Regions from separate parts of the Idiomarina sp. H2 genome, predicted to be linked through region 2. Evidence: predicted binding sites of a transcription regulator. Region 2 holds the regulator's gene; the other holds the start of a gene.
The links. The regulator LexA, encoded in region 2, represses DNA repair genes until DNA is damaged. The targets are predictions, from matches to a motif close to TACTGTATNNNNATACAGTA.
Positions count from the first base shown of each region.

Region 1: a site for LexA is predicted at 5,189-5,208, ahead of DET62_RS05760 (YebG family protein). Genes of this name have one in related genera too.

Region 1 covers NZ_SNZY01000003.1:358,532-366,619, reverse strand. Annotated here, with positions in the region: gene DET62_RS05800 (antibiotic biosynthesis monooxygenase) at 373-687, shown strand; gene DET62_RS05795 (branched-chain amino acid aminotransferase) at 684-1,679, opposite strand; gene DET62_RS05790 (hypothetical protein) at 1,892-2,134, shown strand; gene arfB (alternative ribosome rescue aminoacyl-tRNA hydrolase ArfB) at 2,136-2,546, shown strand; gene DET62_RS05780 (hypothetical protein) at 2,543-2,737, opposite strand; gene DET62_RS05775 (hypothetical protein) at 2,718-3,137, opposite strand; gene DET62_RS05770 (flavin reductase family protein) at 3,272-3,931, shown strand; gene DET62_RS05765 (MFS transporter) at 3,918-5,102, opposite strand; gene DET62_RS05760 (YebG family protein) at 5,237-5,551, shown strand; gene DET62_RS05755 (M14 family metallocarboxypeptidase) at 5,628-6,539, shown strand; gene DET62_RS05750 (DEAD/DEAH box helicase) at 6,568-7,818, opposite strand; gene DET62_RS05745 (methyl-accepting chemotaxis protein) at 8,005-8,088, shown strand, end outside.
Region 2 covers NZ_SNZY01000002.1:28,843-36,930, reverse strand. Annotated here, with positions in the region: gene DET62_RS02355 (DUF2909 domain-containing protein) at 1-92, shown strand, start outside; gene DET62_RS02350 (cytochrome c oxidase subunit 3) at 106-981, opposite strand; gene DET62_RS02345 (cytochrome c oxidase assembly protein) at 994-1,563, opposite strand; gene ctaD (cytochrome c oxidase subunit I) at 1,570-3,156, opposite strand; gene coxB (cytochrome c oxidase subunit II) at 3,167-4,288, opposite strand; gene DET62_RS02330 (SOS-response cell division inhibitor) at 4,594-5,031, opposite strand; gene lexA (transcriptional repressor LexA) at 5,028-5,645, opposite strand; gene plsB (glycerol-3-phosphate 1-O-acyltransferase PlsB) at 5,777-8,088, shown strand, end outside.

The DNA of each region.
Region 1 (8,088 bases), on a different contig from region 2:
TGGAAGTTACTTATTAGGAAAGACGCTAAATGCAATATATGCAAATTTCTTTACATAGCTTTACGGGCTATTAAGAGAAAAGAATCTCCTCTTAATAGCGATAAACTAAAACCACAATAAGTACAGTGTTATTCTATAATTTGACGGGGATCAATATTGTTATTACCGAGTTTGAATAAACTTCAATGAAGAATTCAAACAGAGGTAACGACCATGAGCTTATGGACAGAGTTTTTTAAGGACCCAGTAATATTCTTTTCTTTTAGCGGTCTGGCAATTGTGATTGGTATGTGTGTTTTCTACGCTATTTTCTTTTATTTAAAAATGATTAAATCGGAAAGAAAACGCAAAAAGAGTAACTGACGAGGGGTTATGAAATATATTTTCCAAGTCCGCATTAAAGACGGTCATAGGGCAGAGGAGTATGCCGAGGCCTGGGTGAAAGCCAGTCAAATTATTCAGCAGGCTCCGGGTGCCAGAGGTACCGAGTTGCATCGAAAAATAGGCGATGACAAAACGTTAATAGCCATTGCGTCCTGGAATAGTAAGGCACAGAGAGACGCAATGGAAGGTCAGCATAACCCAGAGGTTGCTGACATTATTCGTCGAGCTGCGCCTTTTTGTGAAATAACGCCAATAGGCGAGTTTGATGATCCTGAATGGGTGGTTTTGCCGTCCAAAAATTAAACTTTGGTGAGCCAGCCGTGCTTATCTTCTGCCTTACCCCATTGGATATCGTTGAGCGCCTTGCGAAGCTTCAATGTTGTTGCACCGGGAGTTCCGTCACTGACTGGGTATTCCTGCCCATTGTGAATTAGAGTGCCAACTGGAGCCAGAACTGCTGCTGTTCCGGATAACGCGGCTTCGGTGTGAGGTTTCGCTGCTCGTTCTAAAAGTTCTTCGACACTCAGTTCACGTTCCGAAACGGTCATTCCCATATCGCGTGCAATGGTCAGTATTGAATCGCGGGTTACCCCATGGAGAAAGCTACTGTCCAATGCCTTGGTAATAATTTCATTATCGTCAATAAGCAGGAAGTTAGCGGCTCCGGTCTCCTGAACGTCACCGTTCGGACAAAACAATACCTGATCGGCATTTACTGAAGCACGGGCCTGAAGAATGGGCTGTAATGCACTGGCGTAGTTGCCACCACTTTTTACCATGCCCATATGTGCAGCGCATCGAGAGCCGTCTTCTTCTAATAGTAAACGCAAAGTTTTATCACCACCGGAAAAGTAATCGCCAACCGGCGATAACAATACATAAAGCATCGAAGAGCTGGTGGGGGAGGCGGCTTTACCGATAGCCGCTTCGGTACCTATATGGGTAGGGCGTATGTACATTGATCCCGGCGGCTTTGGCACATCGTTAGCGTAATGCGCAACAACATCAATGATCATTTTTTGCAGCAGACTGGCATCAAATGCCGGCAGTGACAATAACTGACTACTTTGCTGCATACGTTCTATATTGCGGTTCATACGGAAAAGATTGATGGAACCGTTGTCATGACGAAAGGCTTTGAGACCTTCAAAGCACGTACTGGCGTAGTGCAGAACATGGGCACCGGGGTGCAGTTGTATTGAGTCAGAAGAGACGAGTTCAGGCGCACTCCAGTTTGAGTTCTCGAAAGCTGCCAACGTCATTTGCGGCATAAATACGGTACCAAAAGCTGCCATTAGATTATCCTGCTCGGTAAATAGTTGCGCAGTAATATACCATAAAATTTAACATTCGGATGACCGCTGCAGATATGATATTGCTGGAGAACCCGGATTTAATGAGCACAATTTTGCGCGGGACGTATTGAAAGCGCTGAAAAAAGACCCTCCGGTGAGAGTAGAAGAGTGATAGAATAGCATTCCATACCGACGGAAAAATAGAGCCTATTATGAGCGAAGAACAGCAAGTGACTCAAAGCAAACACACGCAACAATACACCGCCAATGGGAAAAGCGTAGAAATCGATATCTACCGCACCGAAGACAGTGGCTGGATTTTGGAAATTGTTGACGAGAATAATAATTCGACCCTTTGGGAAGATGAATTTGAGAAAGAAGACGACGCGCTTGCTGAAGCTTTAGACGCTTTAAAAGAAGAAGGCATTGATAACTTTATTGAACCTGCTGAGTAAAATGATCAGAGTTTCACAACGAGTTGAACTCGCAGATCATGAAATAGAATGGCAGTTCATTCGCTCTAGTGGGGCGGGAGGGCAAAACGTCAATAAAGTGGCCACCGCCGCTCAGCTGATTTTTGATATTCAGGCTTCTTCTCTGCCCGACTTTTATAAACAACGGCTACTTAACAAGTCAGATCATCGTATTACTCAAAGTGGCAAAGTGATTATTAAATGCCAGGAAACCCGGAGCCAGGCGCGCAATCGTGAACTGGCATTGGAGCAGCTCATTGAACTAATTCGCAGTGTTGCCCAGGTTCAAAAGAAGCGTATTCCGACAAAGCCCAGCCGTTCTGCCAAAGAGAGGCGACTGACCAGTAAAAAACAGCTGGGACAGAAAAAGGCGCTTAGAAAAAAAGAATTTTAACTGCCAAACTTCATTAATGCACTGCTGCAATTGATTCGTGCGCATTCTAGTATCAGCTGCTTTAGCTCGCATTGACTGCAATAGTCGCAGCAACGTATATCACTGGCAACGAGTCTTTGCTCAAGCAGTAGTTTTTTTAGCTGTTCTTTGCTCATTGAAAGCTGTAAGCGTTCAGGTTTGTTCCTGCGCATAACCCGTCTCCTCTAATTGCTTCATATAATGTCCCAGGCAGCGCGAATGCTGACAACCAGCGATAAGCAATTGATAGCAGTAACGACATAACTCGTTTAATGCTTGAGTTGCGGCATTGTTCTGCCATTGCCTCAGTTGCGCAACGCTCTCTTGTTGGAACTCGTAGGCTTGCCTTTGTCGGTGGCGACGAATCTGAATGGCAATGAGTAAGATTGAGCAAGTGGTGTAATTTTGAACAGCGTTACCTGCAAGTGCCGGTTCATTGAAAACGTGAGTTGCAGATTCGCGCGCCCGTAGGAGAAAAATCGTTGCAGATTCGTAGTTCTTTCGACCGATTAACGACGTAGCCGTTTTTAGCTGCGCCTGACTATTAAAGTAATTTTTATAGGTGTCAGTCATTCGATATCCTTTACTCTGGCTCTAAATAAACAAGTTAACGCAAATGATAATAGTTCGCAATAAGTTGTTTGTAAACGATCGTAATGAGAAAAGTGAACGTATAACGACGTTATTAAAGAAAAAGTGGAGTTTGAATGAAAATCTATAAGCAGCAAGACTTGGCGAATATGGAAGATGGAGAAAGAACGCGTTTTGTTAACTGCCTATCGGGTTTTAAAAGTGCAAACGTCGTCGGAACCCGGGACAGACACCAGCAAAACAACTTAGCGATGATAAGCTCGGTGGTGCATTTAGGAAGCAACCCGCCTTTTTTCGGGTTTGTTATGCGGCCGCAATCGGTAAGCAGGCACACGTGGGAAAATATTGAGGAAAGCGGGGTGTACACCATAAATCAGGTCAGTGAAACGTTTTTCCACAAGGCGCACCAGACTTCAGCACGTTATCCGCGGGAAACGTCTGAGTTTGAAGCTTGCGGCCTGACACCTGAATTTATGGATGGATTTCATGCACCTTATGTGGCCGAGAGTGCCCTTAGAATTGGTATGCAACTGGTCGAAATTATTCCCATACAACATAATGACACCGCATTAATTGTGGGCGAGGTACGCTGGGTTGAGGTAAAAGAAGAGGCGGTAAAATCGGATGGTTTCATTGATATTGAAGCACTGGGTACTATGACTATTTCTGGGCTGGATGGTTATCATAAAACGCAGCGGGCAGCGCGTTTGTCTTACGCGAAGCCGGGGGAAGAGCTACAGGAGCTGGATGTGGACGGACAGCCTAAAGACTCATAATATCCGGTGTTTTGCGGCTGTGTTTTTTAGTAATCCAGAACAACAATAATCCGGCTAATGAAAGCGCGCAGCCGACCCAGCCCGTGCCTTGCCAGCTAAGGGGTGAAATAATGGCTAGACCGCCTAGCCAGGCTCCTAAAGCGTTTGCCGCATTGAATGCTGAATGGTTCAGTGAAGCGGCCAGCGTCTGGGCTTCTCCGGCAACGTCCATCAAACGTACCTGAAGTGCTGGAACCAAAGCGGCCGCGCTACCCAGTAATAGTATCATTGGCATGATGCTCCACAGGCTTTGCAATGTGAAGGGGAAAATTGCCAACACCACCGCTGACCAGGCTAAAGAACCGCCAATGGTTAGTTTCAGGCTTTGGTCTGCTGCCCAGCCACCAACTAAACTGCCAGCTAAAGAACCTATCCCATAAATGAGTAACGCGACAGGTATCCAGTGAGGCGCCAAGCCTGTCGCATTTAGTAGTGTGGGTGCAATATAGCTTAGAACGGCAAACATACCTCCGAAACCAATAGCGCCTATTGCCAATGTCAGCCAGACTTGAGGATTTTGTAAGGCCTTCATTTCGCTCCTGGCAGAGGTTTTTTGCTCTTTGGGGTGTCGCGGTACGACAAAGAAAATCATGACCATAGCGAATAAGCCTATGGCGCCCACGGTGTGGTAAACAGTGCGCCAGTCAATTAGTTGCCCGAGCCAGGTCGCCAGTGGATTGCCGACGAGAATAGCAATGGTCAGCCCCATCATGACCATAGTTACTGCCATTCCGCGTTGATTCTTGCGGACCATGTCGGCGGCGACCAAACAGGCGATGCCAAAATAAGCACCGTGCGGCAGACCCGTTAGAAAACGCAATATTTGCAGTAGCGAGTAACTTTGTGCTGAAGCGCTGGCAAAGTTACCCAAGGCAAACGCAATTAGCAGAACAAGCAACATTGGCTTACGGGGAAAACGCGCAAATAAAATAGTAATAAGTGGTGCACCGATAACCACTCCCAGAGCATAAAGACTGATCAGGTGGCCGGTCTGTCTGGTATCGGTATTAAAGTCGGCAGCTACGTCAGGTAGTAAGCCCATAATGACAAATTCACCAATACCAATAGCAAAACTGCCAATTGCCATGGCAAAGATAGCCAGTTGAACCTGTGCTTTAGAGAACTGAGTCATGGGTCAGATTTGCTTCCTGTATTAGTAAGGCCGATTGGGATTGCGCAGTTTAGCGAATGCAGCGGGTATTGCAATCTATGTTACTTTACTGTACAAATAAACAGTATATTTACACCTCAGCAAAGGACCACACCATGGCTGTAGTAACCCAATATGTAGTTATTCGTGACGGAGCCGAGAAAATGACATTTACCTCAAAAGCCGAAGCCGATGCGCACGATAAAGTTCTGGATATGGCAGAAGCGCTAAACCCGTTGATCAAAGATAGTGGGCTTTTTACGGACGAACAGCAGCGTGAAGACATGGCTTTGTTTTTAGCAAAAGAACGGGAAAACATACTTATTGCTTTAGGCGCGAAAAAGCCGAAGAAACCAAAAGCTGAAAAAGCGCCGGTGGATAAGCCTGAGCCAACAAAAACAAGTGATAAGGAATCATCAAAAGCCGCTTAATTTGCACCAATAACATTTAGTGCATACACCGTTTTTGGTAACATGCTTATCTTGTTTTAATGAATAGGATCAGAATATGACGCAACAGACAATTTATCATATTGGAACGCCTAATAAGCCCTGGGGTGCAGAAGAAAAAGCCCAATGGCTGGCTGAGCAAAGTAAAAAGCGCTCATACTTTGATGATGTGGTCAGCAAAATTGAAACCTTTAAAAGTGATTTCAATGTAGAGCAATACGGTGAGCTTGCTTACGAAAGTGCTACTTATCCTTTATTCGCGGTCAGAAGCAAAGACTGGGATACGGCAAAGCCTACTGTGTTGGTAACGGGTGGTGTTCACGGTTACGAAACCAGTGGTGTTCACGGTGCATTGCGTTTTATTGAAACTAAAGCAAGACAGTACCAAACAGATTTTAACGTTGTCGTTGCGCCTTGTTTAAGTCCGTGGGGTTACGAAACTATTAATCGTTGGAATCCGTCTGCTATCGATCCTAATCGTTCATTTGTGGCGGATTCGCCTGCGGGTGAGTGTGCGCATATTATGAATTATGTTGCTGGTTTGGGCGTAGATATTCTGGCACATATTGACTTGCATGAAACCACGGATACCGATAACAGCGAGTTCCGTCCTGCAAAGGCGGCGATGGATGGAACCGTTAATACAAACTGGAATATTCCGGATGGATTCTACTTGGTTGGTAACTCAGAAAAACCGTACCCGGAGTTTCAAAAAGCGGTACTCGATTCTGTAGAAACCGTGACTCATATTGCGGATGCCGATAGTGAAGATAAGCTGATAGGCGAAGATATTGCTCAACGGGGCGTTATTCTGTTACCCACGGCAAAAATGGGGCTTTGTATAAGTTTCAGTAAAGCGGAATATGCAACCACAACAGAAGTCTACCCGGACAGCCCGAAAGCCACTCCAGAGCAATGTATAGAGGCTCAAGTTGCTGCAGTCACGGGAGGTCTGGACTTTTTAAAGTAAAGCCCAGACCTGTTTTTAGGCTGTTAAATTAACGTCGTGCGTCCGGCCGCTTTTGTCTGGGGGCGCGACGAGAGTTCTGAGGGCGGCCAGTTCGAGGCTTCTGAATTGGCTCCGCTTTTATGCTGGGGTCGGGTTCAAAGCCCGGAATAACCTCTTTAGGTATATCGTTCTTTGTCAGTTTCTCTATATCGCGCAATAGCTTGTGTTCGTCAATACAAACTAAAGATGCGGCTTCCCCTTCGCTTCCGGCACGGCCGGTACGGCCAATTCGGTGCACGTAATCTTCAGCTACCTGGGGTAGTTCAAAATTAATAACGTGCGGTAGTTCATCAATATCAATACCACGTGCTGCGATATCGGTTGCCACCAGCACTCGCAGTTTGCCTGCTTTAAATTGTGCCAAAGCTTTGGTTCTGGCTCCCTGACTTTTATTGCCGTGGATTGCCATAGCCGGGAGGCCATCATCAGTTAGCTGGGTTGCCAGTCGGTTAGCGCCATGCTTTGTGCGAGTAAAGACCAGCACCTGTCGCCAATTCCGGCTACCAATTAAGTAACTAAGTAACTCTCTTTTACGCTTTTTATCCACGGGGTAAACCCGCTGTTGTATGGTATCTGCCGCTGCATTTTGGCGTGCTACTTCAACCAGTTTCGGCTGTTGCATAAACTGCTGAGCTAACGCTTTTATCTCGGTTGAGAAAGTAGCAGAGAACAGGAGTGTCTGCCGTTTTTCCGGAATCAGTTTCATGACTTTTTTTATGTCATGAATAAAGCCCATATCTAACATCCGGTCGGCCTCATCCAGAATCAGTACGTCTATTTGACTCAGATCTACGGTTCCCTGACGGCTGTGGTCCAGCAAGCGACCAGGCGTTGCCACCAGAATATCGACCCCGCGGCGTAAAGCATTAATTTGAGGGTTAATACCGACACCACCAAAAATAACCAGAGATTTGAGGCCTGTATATTTGGCATAAGTATTCAGGTTGTCTTCAACCTGTGCCGCAAGCTCACGAGTTGGCGTTAAAATCAACGCTTTAATGATTGGTTTACCTTCAGTCTTCGCACTGGATAATTTATGCAGCAGTGGAAGAGTAAAACCTGCGGTTTTTCCGGTCCCCGTTTGCGCAGCAGCTAATAAATCGTGACCAGCCATGACGGTTGGAATGGCTTGCTGTTGAATTGGGGTGGGGGTGGTATAACCGCATTCAGTAACGGCTCGTAAAATATCGTCGCTCAATCCTAGTGACTGGAATGAGTTTTGGTTTTGTTCTGTGGACATGAAACTCCGGGAGTTATGGTAGTAGACACCACACGAATGCGGCTTTTCGGCAGTATATCATAAATACGGGTAAACCTTTATTTAGAAACAAGCGTATTAGGGTAACTTTTTCTTGATTTGATGAAAAAGTGAGCGCATCATTCGCGCCGCTTGCCTCCCTCACTGAGGGTGTTTTGAGGATATTTTATGTTGTACCGCCCTTGGGTTTATTCAGCCAATCGAGTTTTTAACGGGGTGCTGCTGGTTCAGTTACTCATCACTTTTTTCATT
Region 2 (8,088 bases):
GGAAACGGGTGGGAGTGGCCGCCGTTATCCTTGTGATACTGATAGCGGCGACGGTTAGTGGCTTTTTACCTTTAAACCCGCGCCCCTATTAGACGGGGCGTTTTTTTAGAGTATGTAAACCACGACGAACAGGCATAACCAAACGACATCAACAAAGTGCCAGTACCAGCTGGTCGCCTGAAAAGCGAAGTGGTTATCTGGTGTAAAATGCCCCTTCAAAACCCTCAGGAACATGATGATAAGCATCACGGTTCCTAAGGTTACGTGCATACCGTGGAACCCGGTGAGCATATAAAAGGTGTTGCCATAAACACCGGAATCAAGCGTTAGATTTAAATCTTGGTAGGCATGCACATACTCAGCGCCTTGCAGATAGAGGAAAATGCAACCCAGAATAATGGTAACGCCCAGCATTGCGGTTAGCTGTTTACGTTTATTTTGTTCCAGGCCTGTGTGAGCAAAGTGACAGGTCACTGAACTGGCCAACAAAATAAGCGTGTTGATAGCCGGCAGACCATACCAACCCATAGCCTGGGTTTCAGTGCCGCCTGGTGTTTTTACCAACGGCCATTGCGCAACAAACTCTGGCCACAGAACCTCATTGGTCATAGCATTGTTACTGTCTCCTCCCAGCCACTGAACGGCAATAACGCGAGCGTAGAAAAGGGCACCAAAAAAAGCAGCAAAGAACATGACTTCGGAGAAAATAAACCAGCTCATACCTTGTTTGTAGGAGTCGCCGAGTTGGTTACTGTATTTACCGCTCATGGATTCGTTGATTTGGTCACGAAACCAACCAAAGAGCATGACGGCTATAACGACTAAGCCAATGGTCAATACAGTACTGCCATAACCATCCTGCTCTTTGCTCATATCAATAACAGTGTGTCCAGCGCCCCAGGCAATTAAGCCTAGCCCAACTGCACCAACAATTGGCCAGGGACTGGAAGCAGGAACATAATAACTTTGTTGTTCTGCCATAACGTCGTTTCCTTATTCTGTTTTTAACAGCTGAGCAATTGCTTCAGCCGACGTATTGGCTGTCATATCGTACAGCGTGTATGACAGGGTAAAGGTCGTAATATGATCGGGAATGTCCGGGTCCAGATAAAACTGCATTGGCATTTCTGTTTCAGCGCCAGCGGCCAGCGGTTGCTGGTTAAAGCAAAAGCATTCTACTTTGTTCAGGTAAAGAGAGGCTTCCGCAGGCGCTACAGATGGAATAGCCTGAGCGATCATGTTTGAGGAAGTCGGGTTTCCTGCTAAAAAATTAACTACTTTAACTTCACCTGGATGAATCTTGACTTGCTTGATCGATGGCTCAAACTTCCACGGAATACCTTTGGCATTACGTGTCAGGAATTGCACCGTGACCGTGCGTGATTCATCCACTTCAACCTGTTGATAAACCGCTGCTTCGTTACTGGTACGACCGTTAAAGCCGGTCACTTCACAAAATACGTCGTAAAGTGGTACCAGGGCGAAGCCGAATGCGAACATTCCAGCGACTGTCAGTAACAGTCGCTTAACCAGAATGCTGTTGTCGGGACGCTGTTCAGACATGATTTATCACTCCACTTTGGGCGGTTTTTCAAAGGTGTGATAAGGCGCTGGTGACGGAACTGTCCACTCCAGTCCTTCCGCGCCTTCCCAGGGTTTAGCCGCTGCTTTTTCGCCGCCTTTAACGCACTTAATAGCCACCCAAAGGAAAATAAGCTGTGATAGCCCAAAGGCAAAACCACCGATACTTGCTATCTGGTTAATATCAGCAAACTGCGTGGCGTAATCCGGAATACGTCTTGGCATACCGGCAAGTCCTGCAAAGTGCATAGGGAAGAACAGCACGTTTACGGAAATAAGCGATGTCCAGAAGTGAGTTTTCGCCAGCGTACTGTCGTACATATGCCCGGTCCACTTAGGTAGCCAGTAATAAGCCGCTGCCATAATAGAGAAAATGGCACCTGTGACCAAAACATAGTGGAAGTGGGCGACGACGAAGTACGTGTCGTGATACTGGAAGTCAGCGGGAGTTATAGCCAGCATTAAGCCGGAGAAACCACCTATGGTAAACAGGATCACAAACGCCAGCGCAAACAGCATGGGTGTTTCAAAGGTCATGGAGCCGCGCCACATAGTGGCTACCCAGTTAAAGATCTTCACCCCGGTGGGAACCGCAATGAGCATGGTGCAGTACATAAAGAACAGCTCAGCAAACACTGGCATACCGGTGGTGAACATATGGTGAGCCCAGACCAGGAAGGACAGTAAGGCAATGGCCGCCGTGGCATATACCATGGAGGAGTAGCCGAACAATCGTTTGCGGGCAAAGGCCGGGATAATTGCTGAAATGATACCGAAGGACGGTAAAATCATGATGTAAACTTCCGGATGCCCAAAGAACCAGAATATATGCTGGTACATCACTGGGTCACCACCGCCAGCGGCGTCAAAGAAACTCGTACCGAAGTATTTGTCGGTAAGCAACATGGTAACGGCACCCGCCAGTACTGGCATTACGGCAATAAGCAGAAAAGCCGTAATAAACCAGGTCCAGACGAACAATGGCATTTTCATGTAATTCATGCCCGGTGCGCGCATGTTCATAATAGTAACGATGACGTTAATAGCGCCCATAATGGATGAAATACCCATAATGTGTACTGAAAATACGAACAATGCCGTTGAATCCGAGCTGTAAGTTGTGGAAAGCGGTGCGTAAGCTGTCCAGCCAAATGCCGGGCCGCCACCTTCCATAAACAAAGAACCCAGCAAAATCATGAAAGCAAAAGGTAAAATCCAGAAGCTCCAGTTATTCATCCGGGGCAGCGCCATATCTGGTGCGCCAATCATCATGGGGATCATCCAGTTAGCCAAGCCCGTAAAAGCAGGCATAACGGCACCAAAAATCATAACCAGACCATGCACCGTGGTCATTTGGTTAAAAAACTGGGGTTCAACAAGTTGTAATCCGGGTTGGAACAGTTCCGCGCGAATGATCATTGCCATAGCGCCGCCCACCAGGAACATGGTGAAGCTAAACCATAAATACATCGAACCAATATCTTTATGGTTCGTTGTAAATAGCCAGCGACCAATACCAGACGGCTTATGATCGTGGTGTGTATCGTGATGTGTCTCTTCCACTACAGTGCTCATCACCGTCTCCTTATTGATTCATGACTTCGTTAATATCGGCGGCCTGAATCAGGTCTCCGGTATCGTTACCCCAGGCATTACGCTCGTAGGTGATAACTGCGGCTAACTCGCGCATGGAAAGCTGACTTCCAAAGGCTTGCATAGCCGTGCCGGTAACGCCGTTAACAACGGTGTCGATGTGTTTGTCTATGGCTTCAGGATCTACCGCAACGCCTGAACCAGCAAGTGCCGGGAACACGCCGTTTACGCCTTGACCGTTAGCCTGGTGACAAGCTGCACAAGTACTGTTGTATACTTTCTCACCGAGGTCCATGAGTTCGTCTTCTGACATTTCCATAGCAAGCAACTCTTGTTCACGTTCGCGTGCTTTACGTTGCTCTTCTTCTTTCTCGGTAATCCATTTTTCGTACTCGGCGGGCTCCTTCGCTATAACAACGATGGGCATGAAGCCATGGTCTTTGCCACACAACTCGGCACATTGACCACGATAAATTCCGGGCTCATCTACCCTAGTCCAGGTTTCATTAATAAAACCGGGGTTCGCGTCTTTTTTAATGGCGAAGTCAGGAACCCACCAGCTGTGAATAACATCATCTGAGGTAACCAGAAAACGCACTTTCTTATTGGTTGGAATAACTAACGGACGGTCCACTTCCAGCAGGTAGTTTTCGCCTTTCTCAAACTGATTATCAATTTGTTCTTGCTGAGTGGCTAAACGGCTGAAGTATTCGACCTCATTTTCAAAGTATTTGTAGTGCCATTTCCATTGCGATCCGGTGACTTGCACCGTTACATCTGCATCTGAAGTGTCTTCCATGGCAATTAGTGTCGTGGTCGCCGGCACTGCCATACCTGCAAGTATCAGCAGCGGCACTATAGTCCAGGCTATTTCTACTTTGACGTTTTCATGGAAATTGGAGGGGGTTGGGTTCTTCGACTTCCGGTGTCGGATCATCGAAATAAACATGAGACCAAATACAATCACGCCAATCACACAGCAGATGTAGAAAATCGTCATGTGGAGATCGTAAACCCGGTTACTCACTTCAGTGACACCTTGGGTCATATTGAGACGCGACTGAGCAGCAGCCGGTAGACTCGTTAGCGCCAATAGTGCCCACAAAGGCTTCATTTTCACGTGGCTTCTCCTCTTATTCTTCAATGAGACAGCAAAGCAAGTTTTGCTAGCCTGAATTAGAAGAACAAAGAGGTAAGCAGAAAAAGGTACAGCTTCTCCCCAGAAATCGCTTTCTCTACTGACTCTTTGTTGTAGTTATCGTTGTTATATTATTTTTATATTCGGGTACTGCATTTATTAACGAATTTACAACGAAAGATCCAGATCAAATCACACGAACGAACAAAAAATAAGCGGATCTGTTAAAAAAAGGCTGCAAAAGCAGCCTTGGGGAAGAAAACACACTAACAAAGGTGGGGTTAGTGCAGGTGGGATGTCAGTGTGTTTTTATCAAACAGAAAATACTGTGTTTCGCTTAATTTACTGGCCATTTTCGCACGCTGCCAGGTGCGACTGGAAACAGAATCAAGATAACCGATAACCATACTGCTGGTACCAGCGAGTAGAGCTTGCTCCAGCGCCCATTCACAGCGCTCAACCGAGTGACTCCGTAACCAGCGAATTTGAGACTCAGCAACGCCACAAGCGATAAGCTGTTGAATGACGTTTTTGTCGCCGCCAATAACCGTTATCCACTGGCTGGGTTTTTGCTGTAAAGCCCGCTGTATAACTGGAGAAAGGGTATCAACATCAAATGAATCCGGATTACTTTTCGCATCCATAGGGAAGGGTGATACTGACGTTTCAGCAGTCCACAGACCCGGATGATGTAATTTTTGCTGATATTGAGTTTTCATAAGGTCGCTCCGTTTCTGATCACACCCACCGCAAGCCCTTCAATGGCAAAAACTTGCTCTGCAAGATTGACAGTAATGGTCGAGAAATCGTTATTTTCGGGGTGAAGCAAAATAGTTTTTCCGCGCTGTTCAAAACGCTTTACAGTGACTTCGTCTTCAACTCGTGCAACGACTATTTGTCCGTTACGTGCTTGTTCGGTTTTATGTACAGCCAGTAAGTCACCGTCTAAAATTCCAATGTCTCTCATGCTCATACCGTTTACTTTTAGTAAGAAACTGGCGGCAGGATGAAACAGTGATTCGTCAATTTTGTAATGACCTTCAACATGTTGTTCAGCCAATAAAGGTTCGCCCGCTGCAACCTGGCCTATTAACGGCAGACCATCGGCGATATCGTAGTCATCGCCGACAAGGCGAATGCCGCGAGACATGCCGGGTAGTATTTCAATAACGCCTTTACGGGCCAGCGCTTTCAGGTGCTCCTCTGCGGAGTTGGCAGAGCGAAAACCCAGCTTATGAGCAATTTCGGCACGAGTCGGCGGCATACCGGTTGCGTGCAGATTATCCTTAATAAGCTCAAGAATTTCAGATTGTCTTGGTGTTAACGGGCGCATAATGTACCTGTTTATTTGTACAGTGATACTGTGAGTATATACAGGTAAATTGATTTCGCAAGTAATTTCTTGAACGACATTTTTACACGAAGTTGGTATCCTGTATTTCTGTTTAAAACAGAGGTCTCTATATGAAAGGAATAAGCCGCTTTTTCCCAATTTTTAAATACCCGTTACGCTGGTTAACGCGCTTTCAGGAAATTTGGGATGGTACTGAAGAAGAGCATTCAGCAACTGTTGGCAAGCCAATTGTCTATGTAATGCGTTCAACCTCTAAAGCGGATCTATCCATTTTGCAGCGGGCGGCGCAGAAGCGCGGTTTGCCAGACCCTGTCGACCCTCTTGAGGTTAATGGTAAAACCTATAACCGAATCATGTACCTGGAAGAGCTGGCGAACGAGGTATCTGATCAAACGGTATCCGAATTTCACCAGTTATTAACCCTGCATAAAGACCAGCCGGAGCTGGATGTGCAACTGATACCTGCGGGCGTATTCTGGGGCCGCCAGGCAGGAGAAGAGGCGCATGCCGGTAACACCATGACCGGTGACTTAGATAACCCGGGCCATTGGCGTAAATTCTGGCTGGTAATTTTTTCTGGTCGACAAGTGTTGCTGCGTTTCTCTCGTTCGGTGAGTCTGGGCACTATGGCGCGTGACCACGGCACTGATATGCGTATTGCGCACAAATTAGCGCGGGTAGCGCGTGTTCATTTCGTACGTATGCGCCATGCCGTTGCCGGCCCTAAACTGAGTCAGCGCAAAGAGCTGATGTCAGCACTCATTAATACGCCGGCGTTAAAAAAGGCTGTATCGGATGAAGTCAGAGGCAAAAAGATTAGTGAAGAAGCCGCCCGCAAGCGCGCTTTATCTTATATCGATGAAATAGCCGCCAACTATAATTCAACACTTATCCGGGTGTTAGATCGTTTTATGACCTGGATGTGGAACCGGATTTACAACGGCATCCATGTAAAAGGCGGGGATACGATTAGACGACTGGCGCAACAAGGGCACGAAGTTATCTATGTGCCTTGTCACCGCAGTCATATGGACTACTTGCTGCTCAGCTACGTTATTTATAAAGAAGGCCTTGTACCGCCGCATATCGCGGCTGGCGTGAATCTTAACTTTTTCCCTGTTGGCGGTATTTTCCGCCGTGGTGGTGCGTTCTTTATTCGCCGCAGTTTTCGTGGCAATAAACTGTATTCAGCGGTTTTTCGCGAATATTTGTGCTGGTTGTTCCAAAAGGGTTACCCGGTGGAATACTTCAGTGAAGGCGGCCGCTCCAGAACTGGCCGCTTATTACCGCCTAAAACCGGTATGCTGGCAATGACCGTGCAGGGCATGTTGCGTGACCAGCAACGGCCGGTGTCGCTGGTGCCGGTTTACCTTGGTTACGAGCATATTATGGAAGTAGCGACTTACCTGAAAGAGCTTAAAGGTAAGGACAAAGAAAAAGAGTCGGTTTTTCAAATTCTGAAAACCGTTGCCAAGCTGCGCAACTTTGGTCAGGGTTTTGTGACTTTCGGTCAGCCTATTAATTTAAAACACCATTTGGACAAAGTGGCGCCGAACTGGCATGAGTCGGTCACCCGTGGGGCGCAGGAACCGGAACGTCCAGGCTGGTTGAACCCGGTGGTGAGTGGCTTAGCCGAGCAAGTTATGCAGGGCATTAACGATTCCGCGGCGGCTAACAGCGTTAACCTTACCGCATTAGCTTTGCTAAGTTCAGAGCACCATGCGTTGATGAAAGAAGAGCTGCTTGCTCAGCTGGACGTTTATTTGGGTGTGCTGCGCGAAGTACCTTACAGCAATATGATGAGCGTGCCGGACGAGACACCGGAAGAGCTTTGGCAGCAAGCTTTGCGTACTGACAAATTTACGGTCAATAGCGATACTATGGGTGAAGTCGTCTCGCTGGAGCACATGACAGCCATAGCCATGACTTACTATCGGAATAATATTCTTCACTTGATGGTGGTTCCCGGCATTGTTGCGTCAATTATCATGGCGAAGAAAAAAGTGAGCGTGGCTGAAATTGCGGCGCGGACACAGGCAATTTATCCGTCGTTAAAAGCTGAACTTTATTTGAGTCATAATGTTGAAGACCTACCGCTCTGGACAGAGGCTCTTGCCGAAGAGTTGGCACGCCAGCAGTTAATTACATTGGAAGATGGCATTTGCACCATTGCGCAACGGGAAAGTGCGCAGTGGTATCGGTTGCGGTTATTGGCCAACAGTGCCAGTGAAACCTTGCAGCGTTATTGTATTGTACTTGAGTTGCTGCAACAGGCGCAGCCCATCATGCGCGCGGATCTCGAAAAGCAGTCTATTACCCTGGCCGAACGTTTAAGTTCCATTCACGGCATCGATGCGCCGGAATTTTACGATAAGAAAGTCATGTCGACGCTCATTGCCAGTTTAAAACAGCAAGGTCTGGT